DNA from 3 places in the Atlantibacter sp. MEI4A-1023 genome. Region 1 is predicted to be linked to each of the others. Evidence: riboswitches for the same ligand, from Rfam matches in the RefSeq annotation. Region 1 holds a riboswitch; each other region holds the start of a gene.

Region 1 (5,208 bases):
TCCCACATAGCCGTAGTATCGTCAGTACTGAGATCCGCGTTGACAGTACTTGCAAGAAATGCTTTGAATGCCACTAACTCAAGCCCCGGATTATCCTTTTTCCAGCGACTGAAACGCTTCGATTTTGTATCACTCAATGCAGGCAGTCTCTTAACGTTTGTGGCTCCTTTTGGCCTTCCTGATGCCCCCGGTGCTACGTTTTCCAGCACTCCGGGAATATGTTCAATATTTGTACTCAATGATTCAGCCTGCCATTTATCGAACACATAGACAATCTGAGTTGCATCATTGTTGAACTGACGTGATATCCCCCTTAAAGCGAACTGGTGAAGGTTTTCGTACTCTCTTGCCTGATGGATGTCTTCACCTGTAATCTTTAATAGCAATTCACACAGCTTCGCTTCTGTATCGTCTGGACGCATACAGGCTAACCAGACGCATGTATGTCGATCTTTGTAGTCGTTATGCCCCCTCGCATCAGGGCTTATTCTGTAAGCCTTGTGCAGCTTCTGCTTGTCGGTATTGTTGTTCGTCCAGTAGTATTCCTGACCTTCGAGTACTTCAGAGAGGTAAGCATAAACACGCTGAAGTTGACCAGGATTCCTTTCCTTCCATGTCTTTGATAATTTTATATTTTCTGAGAAATAGTATACTTTGAGGCGTTCAGTTAAAGGTACTTTTCGTTGTTGCAGATCATCCAGACTGATTTCTTCAAACAACCCTTGATTTGCCTTATAAATCAATGAGTTTTCGAAGTTTGCTCCCATGAAAGTAACAGGTAATCCGAGATACTTACTGAGATCTTTCCATCCAAGAATGCTCAATTGCACTTTCTCTGGATCGACAAAGTAATCGTTATTCATGATGAAAATATCATTCTCAGCTATAACAGAAAGCTCTTGGGCGATTTTGTTCATTAAATCCCCTTTTACTGCTTTCTTTTTAGCTGTTAAATATCGTTCCTTTTCCTCGTCGACAATCTCATGCTCCTGCATCAGTTCATGATATATAATGTCTTTGATTCTCTGATTATCGTCATTAATATTTTTGAATGAATGAAAATTAGTCACATCATCAAACCAAATCTGCCAATCTTCTAACATTTCAACTGGTATTCTAAAAAATGTTTTATCACTAATGATAAGAACCCGCTCAACTGGTGCTTTGAGGAAATCCAGCACTGTATTAATGACATTTTTACTCCTGGGCATTAAATCACTAATTAGCAATTTGCAGCTATCAAAGTTTTTAGACGTATCTGTTGCAAGTTTCTGCGTATTTTGTACGATAATGAACTTTTCAGTACTGTCTTTCGTTTTAAGTACTTTATTGATATTCTCACATAATTGATATGTTTTACCTGAACCACACTCAGCAGATACATACTTAAACTTGTTATAAATAGTTGTAGGATTAATCATTTGCACATGCTCCATATTGATTAATTTAGAAAGGTCAGCCATTCCTGTGTCTGTCCTTTCGTCGTTTTACTTATTGGTATTTTTGAGTTGTGACGACTACAAAACAATGTTTATAAAAAAGTGAAATAATCAGCTTCACCGTCTAAAAAGCTACAGGTAGTTTCATAATTATTTTCGTACACATCGTAAATTTTAGTTCGTTATCTTCTGTGCCAGAATTAGCAGGCTGAGTTGCTTAATGATTAAGGCTTGGCCTATTGATAAGTAATCTCTTATTTTTTGTTCTGCTCTATGTTGATTTGTGATTTCATCCTTTCGCAATTTGTGGCTGTGTTTGATAACTCTGGTGGGAAATTACCTGTGGCTACCATATAATTATATTCATCTTCTAATTCTTTCCATTTTAATAGGAAAATTTCTTCTTGGTATTCTTTCATTTTCATATAATCACCTTTTATTCTTTTATTAACGCAGGGTTGTTGTCTGCACTCGCATTATACCACATAAAATTAACCCGTTTCATTTTTGTAGTTAATGAAATAGAGTAAAGAGAAGTGCTGTATAAAACACTTATCACATAGTTAGCCTTGCTATATATAAGATAAGTTCTCCCAACTATACTGGAGTCTATTTATTTCATCAGATACTGTTGTTTTTTATGCATTACAATGTCGGATTCTTGGTTCCAAATAAATCGAGCAACTATTAGTGTTTCAAAATAAAGTTTGGAACTGTTAATTAATTCATATGAGGTACAAAATGGGGTACTCGGTGGGGTACAGCGTGTATAAGTGACGTCACCACTGGTAAACTTGCGTCGGCGAGCAATTTAACCTAAGCTCGCAAAAATTAAGAGAAATGTAATCAACTTGACTCGGGGTGCCCTTCTTTGTGAAGGCTGAGAAATACCCGTACCACCTGATCTGGATAATGCCAGCGTAGGGAAGTCAGATACCTGCCGGGTATCCCTTCTTCACAGCCTGGCAGGAGCGAAACATGCAACCTGACCTGCTTTCCCCCGCGCATACCGCGCACGTCGCCAGCCTGCTGGCCGCACATTCTCCACTCATTCACTGTCTTACCAATCAAGTCGTGCAGTCTTTTACTGCCAACGTGCTGCTCGCCGTAGGCGCCTCTCCCGCTATGGTGGTGGATCACGAAGAAGCGCTGGCGTTTAGCGCCATTGCCGATGCGCTGCTGATCAATATCGGCACGCTGACCCGCGAACAGGCGCTGGCGATGCGGGCGGCGATTGATGGCGCTAACCGCGCGGGCAAACCCTGGACGCTCGACCCGGTTGCCGTAGGCCCGCTGGCGTTTCGCAGCCGCTTTGCCCGGGAGATCCTTGCGCAGAAACCTGGGGCTATCCGCGGCAACGCTTCGGAAATCCTCGCGCTGGCGGGGAATGGCGCAGGCGGGCGCGGCGTGGATACCACCCAGGGCGCGCAGGAAGCGTTAAGCGCGGCCTGCGAACTGGCCCGGCAAACCGGAACGGTAGTGGCGGTGACTGGCGAGGTGGATTACGTCACTGATGGCGAGCGTACCCTGGCGGTTACCGGCGGCGACCCGCTGATGACGCGGGTGGTAGGCACCGGCTGCGCCTTATCGGCGGTGGTCGCGGCAGCCTGCGCCTTGCCGGGTTCGCGGCTGGACAACGTCGCGGCGGCCTGCGGGATTTTTGCTCAGGCCGGCAAGCGGGCGGCTACGCAATGCCAGGGGCCGGGCAGCTTTCCGGCCGCTTTTCTCGACGCGCTGTCTCTCCTGCACAAGGAGGCGGCACGATGAAACGCATTAACGCATTGACTATTGCCGGTACCGATCCCAGCGGCGGCGCGGGTATCCAGGCAGATTTAAAAACCTTCTCCGCGCTGGGAGCCTATGGCGCGACGGTGATCACCGCGCTGGTGGCGCAAAACACCTGCGGTGTGCAGTCGGTTTATCGCATCGAGCCGCATTTCGTGGCAGCGCAGCTTGATTCCGTGTTTAGCGACTTACGCATCGATACCGTGAAAATCGGCATGCTGGCGGAAACGGATATCGTCGATGCCGTGGCCGAACGGCTGGCGCACTACCGGGTCGCCAACGTAGTGCTGGACACGGTGATGCTGGCGAAGAGCGGGGATCCGCTGCTGTCACCATCGGCGGTGGCGACCCTGCGCGAGCGGTTATTGCCCCACGTTGCGCTGATCACGCCAAACTTACCTGAAGCCGCCGCGCTGCTGGATGCGCCCCATGCCCGCAACGAGCAGGAGATGCACCATCAGGGTGAAGCGCTGCTGGCACTCGGCTGTGAAGCGGTGCTGATGAAAGGCGGTCATCTCGACGACCCGGAAAGCCCCGACTGGCTGTTTACGCGCGATGGCGCAACACGCTTTACCGCACCGCGCATCGCCACTAAAAACACCCACGGCACCGGCTGTACGCTGTCGGCGGCGCTGGCGGCGTTGCGCCCGCGCCATCAAAACTGGGCGGATACGGTGGTGGAAGCCAAAGCCTGGCTGTCGGCGGCGCTGGCGGCGGCGGACTCGCTGGAAGTGGGTCAGGGCATCGGCCCGGTTCATCATTTTCACGCCTGGTGGTAATGCGCTTCGTCTAAGTGATTGCTGTTAAGGTAGTTTTTCATTCTGTGAGCTGAAAGGATACAGGCGAAAAATGCGCCAGATGGTGGAAAATTACCCGTTTGCGTATCAGACTTAGTGCTGCCCGCGCCCTTGCGGGCAGGGAACTTCTCACCTCACAGAGGACCTTACGGGAGCGTATTATGACTGATATTGCGCAGTTGCTTGGCAAAGAGGCCGATAGCCTGTTACAGCATCGTTGTATGACCATTCCGGCAGACAATCTTTACCTGCCCGGCGCGGATTATGTCGACCGAGTGATGGTTGACAACAACCGCCCGCCTGCGGTGCTGCGAAACATGCAAACCCTTTACAACACCGGGCGGCTGGCAGGGACGGGCTACCTGTCTATTCTGCCGGTTGACCAGGGCGTAGAGCATTCGGCAGGTGCCTCGTTTGCTGCCAACCCGCTCTATTTCGATCCGAAGAACATCGTTGAACTGGCGATTGAAGCGGGCTGTAACTGTGTTGCGTCAACCTATGGCGTGCTGGCCTCGGTGTCGCGCCGCTATGCCCACCGCATTCCGTTTTTGGTGAAGCTTAACCACAACGAAACCCTGAGCTACCCGAATACCTATGACCAGACGCTGTACGCTAGCGTCGAACAGGCTTTTAATCTCGGTGCGGTTGCCGTCGGCGCAACCATCTATTTTGGCTCTGAAGAGTCGCGTCGCCAGATTGAAGAAATTTCGGCGGCGTTTGAACGTGCTCATGAGCTGGGTATGGTGACGGTGCTGTGGGCCTATCTGCGTAACGCCGGCTTCAAGAAAGACGGCGTTGATTACCACGTCAGCGCCGATTTAACCGGTCAGGCCAACCATCTGGCGGCCACCATCGGCGCGGATATCGTGAAGCAGAAGATGGCGGAAAATAACGGCGGCTATAAAGCGGTGAATTATGGTTATACCGACGAGCGCGTCTACAGCAAATTAACCAGCGATAATCCTATCGACTTGGTGCGTTATCAGCTGGCGAACTGCTATATGGGGCGTGCCGGATTAATAAATTCCGGCGGCGCGTCGGGCGGCGAAGCCGATTTAACGGATGCGGTGAAAACGGCGGTGATTAATAAGCGTGCCGGAGGCATGGGATTAATTCTGGGGCGTAAAGCCTTTAAGAAATCCATGGCCGACGGCGTGAAGTTAATTAACGCCGTTCAGGATGTATAT
Region 2 (5,208 bases), 1.3 Mb from region 1:
CTGGGCCCCGGCGCGGACCTGCGCGTTGAGGTACAGGGTGACGCTTTGCGCCAGCTTATCCAGCAGGTTGTGCAGGGTTTGCGGATCGGCGTACATCATCTTTTTAATCACGGTAAAGGCTTTGCTGCTGCCGCCTTCCACCATATAGGTCGCCAGCGTCCACGGGCTGCCGGAGAAGCCGATTAACGGCACTTCACCTTTTAGCTCGCGGCGAATAGTACGCACCGCATTCATCACATAGCCCAATTCCTGCTCCGGATCGGGAACCGGCAGCTTTTCGACATCGGCCTTGCAGGTAATGGGCGACGTAAAGCGCGGGCCTTCGCCGGTTTCAAAATAGAGCCCGAGGCCCATGGCGTCAGGAATGGTCAGGATGTCCGAAAAGAGGATGGCCGCATCCAGCGGGAAACGACGCAGCGGCTGGAGCGTCACTTCGCAGGCCAGCTCCGCGTTTTTACACAGCGACATAAAGTCCCCGGCCTGGGCGCGGGTGGCCTTATATTCCGGTAAATAGCGGCCGGCTTGTCTCATCATCCATACCGGCGTGACGTCTACGGGCTGGCGCAGCAGCGCACGGAGGTAACGATCGTTCTTCAGTTCGGTCATTTTTGCATTTCCTTAAGCGACAAGGGGCCAGTGTATCACGAGCCGTACTCTGCCCGGCACAGCGCCACCGTATCTTCAATTAAGCGGCGGGCAACGGTGCCCGGCGGCGGCAACAGGGGCAAATCGTCAAAGCGATACCAGCCTGCATCCAGCAATTCTTTGGGGTCGATCTTCAGCTCACCGCTGTGGTATTCCGCCATAAACGCGGTCATCAGCGACTGCGGGAAAGGCCAGGGCTGTGAAGTCACGTAACGCAAGTTCTTCACGGTGATCCCGCTCTCCTCCATCACTTCCCGCGCCACCGCCTGTTCCAGGGTTTCGCCCACTTCGACAAAACCGGCTAACACGGTATACAAGCCGTTGCGGTGACGGGTGTGTTGAGCCAGCAGGATTTTATCCTGGTGGCGAATTGCCACAATGATGCAAGGGGAAATTTGCGGGTAATATCGCTGACGGCAGTGATGGCACAGCATCGCCCATTCGGTTTTGCTGGGATGCATCTCATGGCCGCAGTAGCCGCAGAATTTGTGGGCACGATAAAAATCCGCTAATTGCACCCCTCTTCCCGCCAGTTGAAACAGCCCGGCGTCCAGATCGATGACCTGGCGAACCGAGCCCATATCCTGGCGTTTGGCCTGGCGCACCAGCCACACCGGCTCGCCTTGCCATTCACCAATTTGCGCCGCCATTTGTCCGGTCAGGCCGAAATTTTCTGCATTACCGTGAGGCAACTCTCCCTTTGGTAACCATAATTTTTGTTCATGGCTGACTATCCACCAGCCATGGTCTATTTTTTGTAATAGCCGTTCCATAATCGGTTGCACTACCTCAGCTTCGCTGGCATGTTGTTAACATTATTTTTACATTTTTGGGTTGTTGGACAATTAAATTTTATATCTTACGGAGTCAATCATGCTAAATCAGCTGAAGAGCCTGACAGAGCGCGTCGGTGGTAGTAACGAACTGGTCGATTACTGGCTGAATGCCCGCAACCACCTGTTGGTCTCCTATTACAAATTAGTGGGCATTAAACCGGGTAAAGAAGCGGTTACCGCATTAGATGAAAAAGCGCTGGACGATTTCTGCCACGCTCTGGTGGATTATCTGTCCGCGGGTCATTTTAATATTTATGAGCGCATCACCAGCGAAATGGAAGGCACTAACCCGCTGTTAGCCGCCACTCAAATCTACCCCCTTCTGGAAGCGAATACCCAGGAAATTATGGATTATTACGATACCCACCTGGAAAGTGCTATCGACCATGATAACTGCCTGGAATTCCAGACTGCGCTGTCGGATATCGGCGAAGCGATGGCCTCGCGTTTCGCGCTGGAAGACAAGCTTATCGTTCTGGCGTTTGATAATAATCTGAAAGAAAGCGCCAACGATGACACCGCCGTTGCACGTCCGGCTTGAACTCCGGATCGTTAACGCGTAGTTTATTTATGCCCTTGATTGCTTACGGTCACCGCTGGTAATCAAGGTTTTTCTTGTCGGAGTGCCCAGTGCGCAAGCACGGGCTGAGACCGTTAATTCGGGATCCGCGGAACCTGATCAGGTTAATACCTGCGAAGGGAACAAGAGTAATTCAGCATAGACCTGCACCGTGACGCACCGTTTTTAACGGGCTGCCGCACCTTAAACGCCCAGGTTCTGTTACTCCCTCCGTTGTTCTGACAAGCCCTTTCCTGCTGATTAACTGGAACGCGCTATGTCTGTTACTACTAAACCCAACCGTCGCGAAACCCGCGCACAGGCCCAACACTTTATCGATACCCTGGAAGGCACCGCTTTCCCAAATTCGTCACGCATCTACCTTGCAGGCTCGCGCGACGACATCCGGGTGCCCATGCGTGAAATCCAGCTCAGCCCGACGCTGACTGGCGGCAACCAGGATGCACCGCGCTATGAACCTAATGAGCCGGTGCCGGTATATGACACATCCGGCCCTTATGGCGACCCGGCTGTGCAGATTGACGTCCACGCCGGTCTTGGCAAGCTGCGCAGTCGCTGGATTGCCGAACGCAACGATACCGAATCCCTGGCCTCCTTAAGCTCCACCTATACCCGCGAACGCCTGGCCGATGAAGGGTTGGATGCGCTGCGTTTTACCGGCCTGTTAACGCCGCAACGCGCCAAAGCGGGCCGCCGCGTGACGCAACTGCACTACGCGCGCCAGGGCATCGTGACGCCGGAAATGGAGTTTATCGCCATCCGTGAAAACATGGGCCGGGAACGCATTCGCACCGCCGTGCTGCGCCAGCAGCATCCGGGCGTCGGCTTTGGCGCACAGTTGCCGGACAACATCACGCCGGAGTTTGTCCGGGATGAAATGGCCGCCGGGCGCGCCATTATCCCTGCCAACATCAACCATCCGGAACTGGAACCGATGATTATCGGGCGCAATTTCCTGGTGAAGGTGAACGCCAATATCGGCAACTCCGCCGTGACCTCCTCTATTGAAGAAGAAGTGGAAAAACTGGTCTGGGCCACGCGCTGGGGCGCGGACACGGTAATGGACCTCTCCACGGGCCGCTATATTCACGAAACCCGCGAATGGATCCTGCGTAACAGCCCGGTGCCGATCGGTACGGTGCCGATTTACCAGGCGCTGGAGAAAGTGAACGGCATCGCCGAAAACCTTAACTGGGAGATGTTCCGCGACACGCTGATTGAGCAGGCCGAACAGGGCGTGGATTATTTCACCATCCACGCGGGCGTACTGCTGCGCTATGTGCCGATGACCGCCAGGCGCCTGACCGGAATTGTCTCGCGCGGCGGCTCGATCATGGCGAAGTGGTGTCTCTCCCATCATCAGGAGAATTTCCTGTATCAGCATTTCCGCGAGATCTGCGAAATCTGCGCCGCTTATGACGTCTCGCTTTCGTTGGGCGACGGCCTGCGTCCCGGCTCAATTCAGGATGCCAACGACGAAGCGCAGTTTGCCGAGCTGCATACTCTGGGCGAGCTAACCAAAATCGCCTGGGAATACGATGTGCAGGTGATGATTGAAGGCCCGGGCCACGTCCCGATGCAGATGATCCGCCGCAATATGACCGAAGAGCTGGAGCACTGCCACGAAGCGCCGTTCTATACTCTGGGTCCACTGACCACCGATATCGCACCGGGCTACGACCATTTCACCTCAGGCATTGGCGCAGCAATGATTGGCTGGTTCGGCTGCGCGATGTTGTGCTACGTCACGCCGAAAGAGCATCTCGGCTTACCCAACAAAGAAGATGTAAAACAGGGGCTGATCGCTTACAAAATTGCCGCCCACGCCGCCGATCTTGCTAAAGGCCATCCCGGCGCGCAGATACGCGATAACGCCATGTCGAAAGCGCGCTTCGAATTCCGCTGGGAAGATCAGTTTAACCTGGCGCTGGACCCGTTCACCGCCCGCGCCTGGCACGATGAAACCCTGCCGCAGGAGTCTGGCAAAGTCGCCCATTTCTGTTCGATGTGCGGTCCGAAATTCTGCTCGATGAAAATCACCCAGGAAGTGCGCGACTACGCGGCGGCGCAGGAGCGGGAGGCGGGCCTCAGCGATATGGCGAATAACTTCCGCGCCAGGGGCGGCGAAATTTATCTGCGTCAGGAGGAAGCGTAATGGTTCAGCCACTGTTTCCGCCGGTGCCAAAACGGCTGGGTTTATACCCGGTCGTGGATAGCGTCGAGTGGATAGCACGTCTGCTTGACGCGGGCGTCCGCACCCTACAGCTGCGCATCAAAGATAAGCAGGACGACGAGGTCGAGGGCGACATTATTGATGCCATCGCGTTAGGCCATCGCTATCAGGCGCGACTGTTTATCAATGACTACTGGCGGCTGGCGGTTAAGCACCAGGCGTACGGCGTGCATCTGGGCCAGGAAGATCTGGAAACCACCGACCTTGAGGCGATTCGCGCCGCCGGTTTACGGCTTGGCGTTTCTACCCATGATGATATGGAAATCAACATCGCGCTGAAGGCGCAGCCCTCTTATATCGCCCTGGGGCACGTGTTCCCTACCCAAACCAAGCAGATGCCCTCCTCCCCGCAGGGCCTCGATCAACTGGCCGCCCACGTTCAGCGGCTGGGGGATTACCCGACGGTCGCCATCGGCGGTATCTCGCTTGAGCGCGCCCCGGCAGTGCTTGCCACGGGTGTCGGCAGCATTGCGGTGGTCAGCGCCATTACCCAGGCGCAGGACTGGAAAGCAGCTACAGCACAGTTGTTGAAACTGGCAGGAGTTGGCGATGAACGATCGTGATTTTATGCGCTACAGCCGGCAAATCCTGCTGGAGGATATCGCCGTTGACGGGCAACAGCGCCTGAAAAACGCGCGGGTGCTGATTATCGGCCTCGGCGGGCTGGGCTGCCCCGCCGCGCAGTATCTGGCAGGAGCGGGCGTCGGTACACTGATACTCGCGGACGACGACGCAGTACACGTAAGCAACCTCCCGCGCCAGATCCTGTTTACCACCCAGGATATTGGCGAGAACAAAGCCGCCACCAGCCAGCGTCGCCTGCAACAGCTTAATCCGGACATCTTGATCGAGGCGCTGGCGCAGCGTCTGACGGGCGACACACTGCATCGCGCTGTGGCCCATGTTGATGTGGT
Region 3 (5,208 bases), 2.3 Mb from region 1:
GATGAGGCTCAGAAAAAAGATCAGCCCGGCAAACAGGAACATAGTGGTAAAGCCGTAATTGAGCGCCAGCAAAAACGCCAGCGGCGGCCCGATGACCCACGCCAGCGACAGCTGCGCACGCATCACCGAACTGAACATCACCGCTTCGCGCGCCGAGCTGTCGGCGTATTCCCGCGCCAGGGCAAACAGCTGCGGCATGGTGGTATTCGCCAGCGCAGACAGCAGCACCCCGGCGGTGATCAGCGTCAGGTAATGGCGGGTAAAGGCAAACAGCACGCAGTTGGCGATGGCCATCAGGCAGCAGAACATAATCAGTTTGCGCCGGTCGCCCTGGGCATCGGAACGCTTCGCCAGCCAGAGGCTCACAACGATCCCGGCCAGGGCGTTGACGGTGTAAAACAGTCCCACCCAGAACGGGCGCACATCCACTTCCCGGCTTAAAAACAGGCTCAGCGTCGGGGCCTGCAATGCGCTGGCAACGCCCACCATAAAGGCGACGCCCATAAACGCCATATAGACCCAGTTCAACCGGCGACTGCGCGTTAAAAACCACTGCATAAGGTGCATCCTTTCATGAAAGAAAAGCTTATACACTAAATCATTCGAACTGCATCGAGGCGGCAACTGAGCGAAGCCCCAGGAGCTTACATAAGTAAGTGACTGGGGTGAGTGAAGGCGGCCAACGAAGAGGCAGTTTGAATGATGACGTGTATAACGAAAAAAGCCAGCAGTTAAAAAACCGCTGGCGGGTGAAAAACACCAATACTCAGTCACACTTGATGCCTGCAATGCGCCGGGAACAACCGATCGCGCTTCAGGACCTTGTGGTAGTGCCACGGGCCAGCGGCCATACCACAACGCTTCTCCCCTAAAACCGCGCTCATCACGGCGGAATCATCACTTTCATCAATACAAATTATTGGCTTAATATAGGGAAAGAAAAATTGATGCGTTTCGCTACAGGAGTTCCTCTTTTATGTCTTCTGCCCGGCTCCAACAACAATTTATTCGTCTGTGGCAATGCTGTGATGGGAAGCCACAGGAGACCACGCTGAATGAACTGGCCGAGCTACTAAACTGCTCGCGCCGCCATATGCGAACGCTGCTAAACGCGATGCAGCAAAAGGGCTGGCTAACGTGGGACGCGGAAGCGGGCCGGGGTAAACGCTCGAAACTGGCGTTCCTGTATACCGGCCTCGCGCTCCAGCAACAGCGCGCCGAAGACCTGCTGGAGCAGGATCGCATCGATCAACTGGTGCAGATCGTTGGCGATAAAGCCGCCGTGCGCCAGATGCTGATTTCCCACCTCGGACGCAGCTTCCGCCAGGGGCGCCATATCTTACGCATCCTCTATTATCGGCCATTAAAAAACCTGCTTCCGGGCAGCGCGCTCCGCCGTTCAGAGACCCATATCGTCCGGCAGATCTTTAGCGGCCTGACTCGCATAAATGAGGAAAACGGGGAAATCGAAGCCGATATCGCCCACCACTGGCAGCAGCTTGGTCCGCAGCACTGGCGTTTCTTTTTGCGGCCCGGCATCCATTTTCATCATGGCCGCGAGCTGGATATGCTGGATGTGATTAGCTCGCTACAACGCATCAACACCCTGCCGCTGTATGCCCATATCACCCGGATCGAATCCCCTACTGCCTGGACGCTGGATATTCACCTCGCCCAGCCGGATCGCTGGCTACCGTGGCTGATGGGCAGCGTCGCGGCGATGATCCTGCCGCGCGAATGGCCGTCGATGAATAACTTCTCCAGCCGTCCGGTTGGCACTGGCCCCTACGCCGTGGTGCGCAACAATAACAACCAGCTTAAGATCCACGCCTTTGATGATTACTTCGGCTACCGGGCGCTGATCGACGAAGTCAATTTCTGGGTGCTGCCGGATCTCGGGGACGAACTAAGCAGCGGCGTGCATCTGGAATCTTCTGCCGAAGGCGAGGAAAAAGCGGTGGAAAGCCGCCTCGAAGAGGGTTGCTACTATTTGCTTTACGACCAGCGCTCCCCACGCGGCGCGCTGCCGCAGGTGAAAAGCTGGCTCAGCCACGTGCTGTCGCCAGTGAATTTGCTGTGGCGGGCCAGCGAACAACACCAGCGCTACTGGTTCCCGGCATATGGTCTTTTGCCGCGCTGGCACCACACCCACCCCTCCACCGCCAGTGAGAAACCCGCCGGGCTGGAAACCCTAACGCTGACTTTTTATCGCGAACATATCGAACACCGGGTGATCGCCGAGATCATGTCGTCCATCCTGGCGGAGCACCACGTCAAGCTGGTGATCGAGGAAGTGGACTACGATGAGTGGCATCGGGGGGAAATTGTCAGCGATATCTGGCTGAACAGCGCCAACTTCACCCTGCCGCTGGAGTTTTCCCTGTTCGCACATCTGTTTGAAACGCCGCTGATGCAGCACTGCGTGCCTGTCGACTGGCAGGCGGATGCGCAACGCTGGCAGGCAGGCGAACTGAATCATGCGGCGTGGTGCCAGCAATTGCTTGAGCAACAAGCCATTTTGCCGCTGATCCACCACTGGCTGATGATCCAGGGCCAGCGCAGTATGCGCGGTGTGCGGATGAACACCCTCGGCTGGTTTGATTTTAAATCCGCCTGGTTTGCGCCGCCGGAGCCATAATCCTTTTAAACATTTATTAAATCATTACAATACAGTTCGTTCTCAACGGGGTGCCGCAGCAAACTGCGCGCTGAGATAATACCCGTCGAACCTGATCCGGATAACGCCGGCGAAGGGATTTGAGGCTGCCTGCTCAAAATCCTTTGCCACTTCCTTTTGAGGTGCAAAGTGTTCAAAAAATTTCTCCCATTACTGGTCCTCGCGGCCGCTCCGGTTTTCGCGAAGCCTGCGCTCACCGTTTATACCTACGACTCTTTCTCCGCTGACTGGGGCCCAGGCCCGAAAGTCAAAGCCGCGTTTGAAAAAGAGTGCGATTGCGAACTCACGTTCGTGGCGCTGGAAGACGGCGTCTCGCTGCTGAACCGTCTGCGGATGGAAGGCAAAAACAGCAAAGCCGATGTGATCCTCGGGCTGGACAACAACCTGCTGGAAGCGGCAACCCAAACCGGTCAGTTCGCCAAAAGCGGCGTAAAAAGCGATACCGTAAACGTGCCGGGTGGCTGGCAAAATGACACCTTCGTGCCGTTTGATTACGGCTATTTCGCGTTTGTGTACGACAAAACCAAACTGGCGAACCCGCCGAAAAGCCTGAAGGAGTTGGTGGAAAGCGACCAGAAATGGCGGGTGATTTACCAGGACCCGCGCACCAGTACGCCAGGCCTGGGTCTGCTGCTGTGGATGCAAAAAGTGTATGGCGATAACGCGCCGGATGCCTGGAAAAAGCTGGCGGCGAAAACCGTCACGGTCACTAAAGGCTGGAGCGAAGCCTATGGCCTGTTCCAGAAGGGCGAAAGCGATCTGGTGCTGAGCTACACCACCTCTCCGGCGTACCACATCATCGAAGAGAAAAAGGATCAATACGCCGCCGCCAACTTCAGCGAAGGACACTACTTGCAGGTGGAAGTCGCCGGGCGTCTGGCAAGCAGTAAGCAGCCGGAGCTGGCGCAAAAATTCCTGACCTTTATGGTCTCACCGGCGTTCCAGAACACCATCGCTACCGGCAACTGGATGTATCCGGTCACAGACGTCGCCCTGCCGCAGGGCTTTGAGCTGCTCACCAAACCGCAAACCACCTTACAGTTCACGCCGCAGGAAGTCGCGTCCCAGCGCGCAAACTGGATTAATACATGGCTGCGCGCCGTCAGCCGCTAATTCCGGGCTGGCTGTGGCCGGGTGTCATCGCCGCGCTGATCATGGTGGCGGTGGCGGTGGCGGCCTTTAGCGCGCTGTGGTTCAACGCGCCGCAAACGGATGGCGCAGGCTTCTGGCAGGACAGCTATCTCTGGCATGTAGTGCGCTTCTCATTCTGGCAGGCGCTGCTGTCCGCGCTACTGTCGGTTATCCCCGCCATTCCCCTTGCCCGCGCCCTGTACCGGCGGCGTTTTCCTGGCCGCCAGGCGCTGCTACGCCTGTGCGCGATGACGTTAATTCTGCCGGTGCTGGTGGCGGTTTTCGGCCTGCTCAGCGTTTACGGGCGCACCGGCTGGCTGGCGGCGCTGTGGGCTAAACTGGGCCTGGAGTGGACCTTCTCCCCGTACGGCTTACAGGGCATTTTGCTGGCCCATGTATTCTTTAATATGCCGATGGCGACCCGTCTGCTGCTGCAAACCCTTGAGCAAATCCCCGGCGAACAGCGCCAGATTGCCGCCCAACTGGGTATGCGCGGCTGGCATTTTTTCCGGCTGGTGGAGTGGCCGTGGATCCGCCGCCAGTTGCCATCGGTGGCGGCGCTGATCTTTATGCTCTGCTTCGCCAGCTTCGCCACGGTACTCTCGCTGGGCGGCGGGCCGCAGGCGACTACCATCGAGCTGGCCATCTACCAGGCACTGAGTTTCGATTACGATCCGGCGCGCGCCGCACTGCTGGCGCTGATCCAGATGACCTGCTGTCTGGGGCTGGTACTGCTGAGCCAGCGCTTAGGCAAAGCCATTGCGCCGGGCGTTAATCAAATCCACGGCTGGCGCGATCCTCAGGATAGCTGGCGCAGCAAGCTGGCCGATGGGCTGCTGATCGGCCTGGCGCTGATCCTGATGCTGCCGCCGCTGATGGCGGTCATCATTGATGGCCTGCAGGGCGACATCCTGCGGGTGCTGTCGCAATCCATTCTCTGGGATGCGCTATGGGCCTCGCTGCGCATCGCGCTGGGTGCCGGGCTGCTGTGCGTGACGCTGACCATGATGTTGCTGTGGAGCGGGCGCGAACTGTATCTGCGCCAGCGGCGGCTGGCGGCGCAGAGTCTGGAACTTAGCGGCATGTTGATTCTGGCCATGCCGGGCATTGTGCTGGCGACGGGTTTCTTCCTGCTGCTCAATAACACCATCGGATTGCCGGAATCGGCGGACGGCATCGTGATTTTCACTAACGCACTGATGGCGGTGCCCTATGCCCAGAAAGTGCTGGATAACCCGATGCGCGACATCGCGTTGCGTTACGGGCCGCTGTGCCAGTCGCTGGATATTCAGGGACTGAACCGCCTGAAGATTATCGAACTGCGGGCGCTGAAAAAACCGATCGCCCAGGCGATGGCCTTTGCCAGCGTGTTGTCGATTGGCGATTTCGGGGTGGTGGCG

What was found. A riboswitch is a leader RNA that binds a small molecule or an ion and turns the genes downstream of it on or off. The one in region 1 is predicted to bind thiamine pyrophosphate.
Region 2: it holds a riboswitch for thiamine pyrophosphate, as region 1 does, so the genes downstream of both, thiC (phosphomethylpyrimidine synthase ThiC) here and thiM (hydroxyethylthiazole kinase) in region 1, are expected to answer to the same signal.
Region 3: it holds a riboswitch for thiamine pyrophosphate, as region 1 does, so the genes downstream of both, thiB (thiamine ABC transporter substrate binding subunit) here and thiM (hydroxyethylthiazole kinase) in region 1, are expected to answer to the same signal.

The regions. Positions count from the first base shown of each region.
Region 1 covers NZ_CM149568.1:3,033,746-3,038,953, reverse strand. Annotated here, with positions in the region: gene ACVV26_RS14560 (type III restriction endonuclease subunit R) at 1-1,463, opposite strand, end outside; gene ACVV26_RS14555 (hypothetical protein) at 1,694-1,864, opposite strand; TPP riboswitch at 2,287-2,383, shown strand; gene thiM (hydroxyethylthiazole kinase) at 2,418-3,206, shown strand; gene thiD (bifunctional hydroxymethylpyrimidine kinase/phosphomethylpyrimidine kinase) at 3,203-4,003, shown strand; gene fbaB (class I fructose-bisphosphate aldolase) at 4,183-5,208, shown strand, end outside.
Region 2 covers NZ_CM149568.1:4,379,039-4,384,246, forward strand. Annotated here, with positions in the region: gene hemE (uroporphyrinogen decarboxylase) at 1-606, opposite strand, end outside; gene nudC (NAD(+) diphosphatase) at 642-1,418, opposite strand; gene rsd (sigma D regulator) at 1,519-2,022, shown strand; TPP riboswitch at 2,091-2,200, shown strand; gene thiC (phosphomethylpyrimidine synthase ThiC) at 2,318-4,216, shown strand; gene thiE (thiamine phosphate synthase) at 4,216-4,857, shown strand; gene ACVV26_RS20775 (HesA/MoeB/ThiF family protein) at 4,844-5,208, shown strand, end outside.
Region 3 covers NZ_CM149568.1:707,699-712,906, reverse strand. Annotated here, with positions in the region: gene ACVV26_RS03435 (sugar efflux transporter) at 1-558, opposite strand, end outside; gene sgrR (HTH-type transcriptional regulator SgrR) at 977-2,638, shown strand; TPP riboswitch at 2,675-2,774, shown strand; gene thiB (thiamine ABC transporter substrate binding subunit) at 2,807-3,790, shown strand; gene thiP (thiamine/thiamine pyrophosphate ABC transporter permease ThiP) at 3,766-5,208, shown strand, end outside.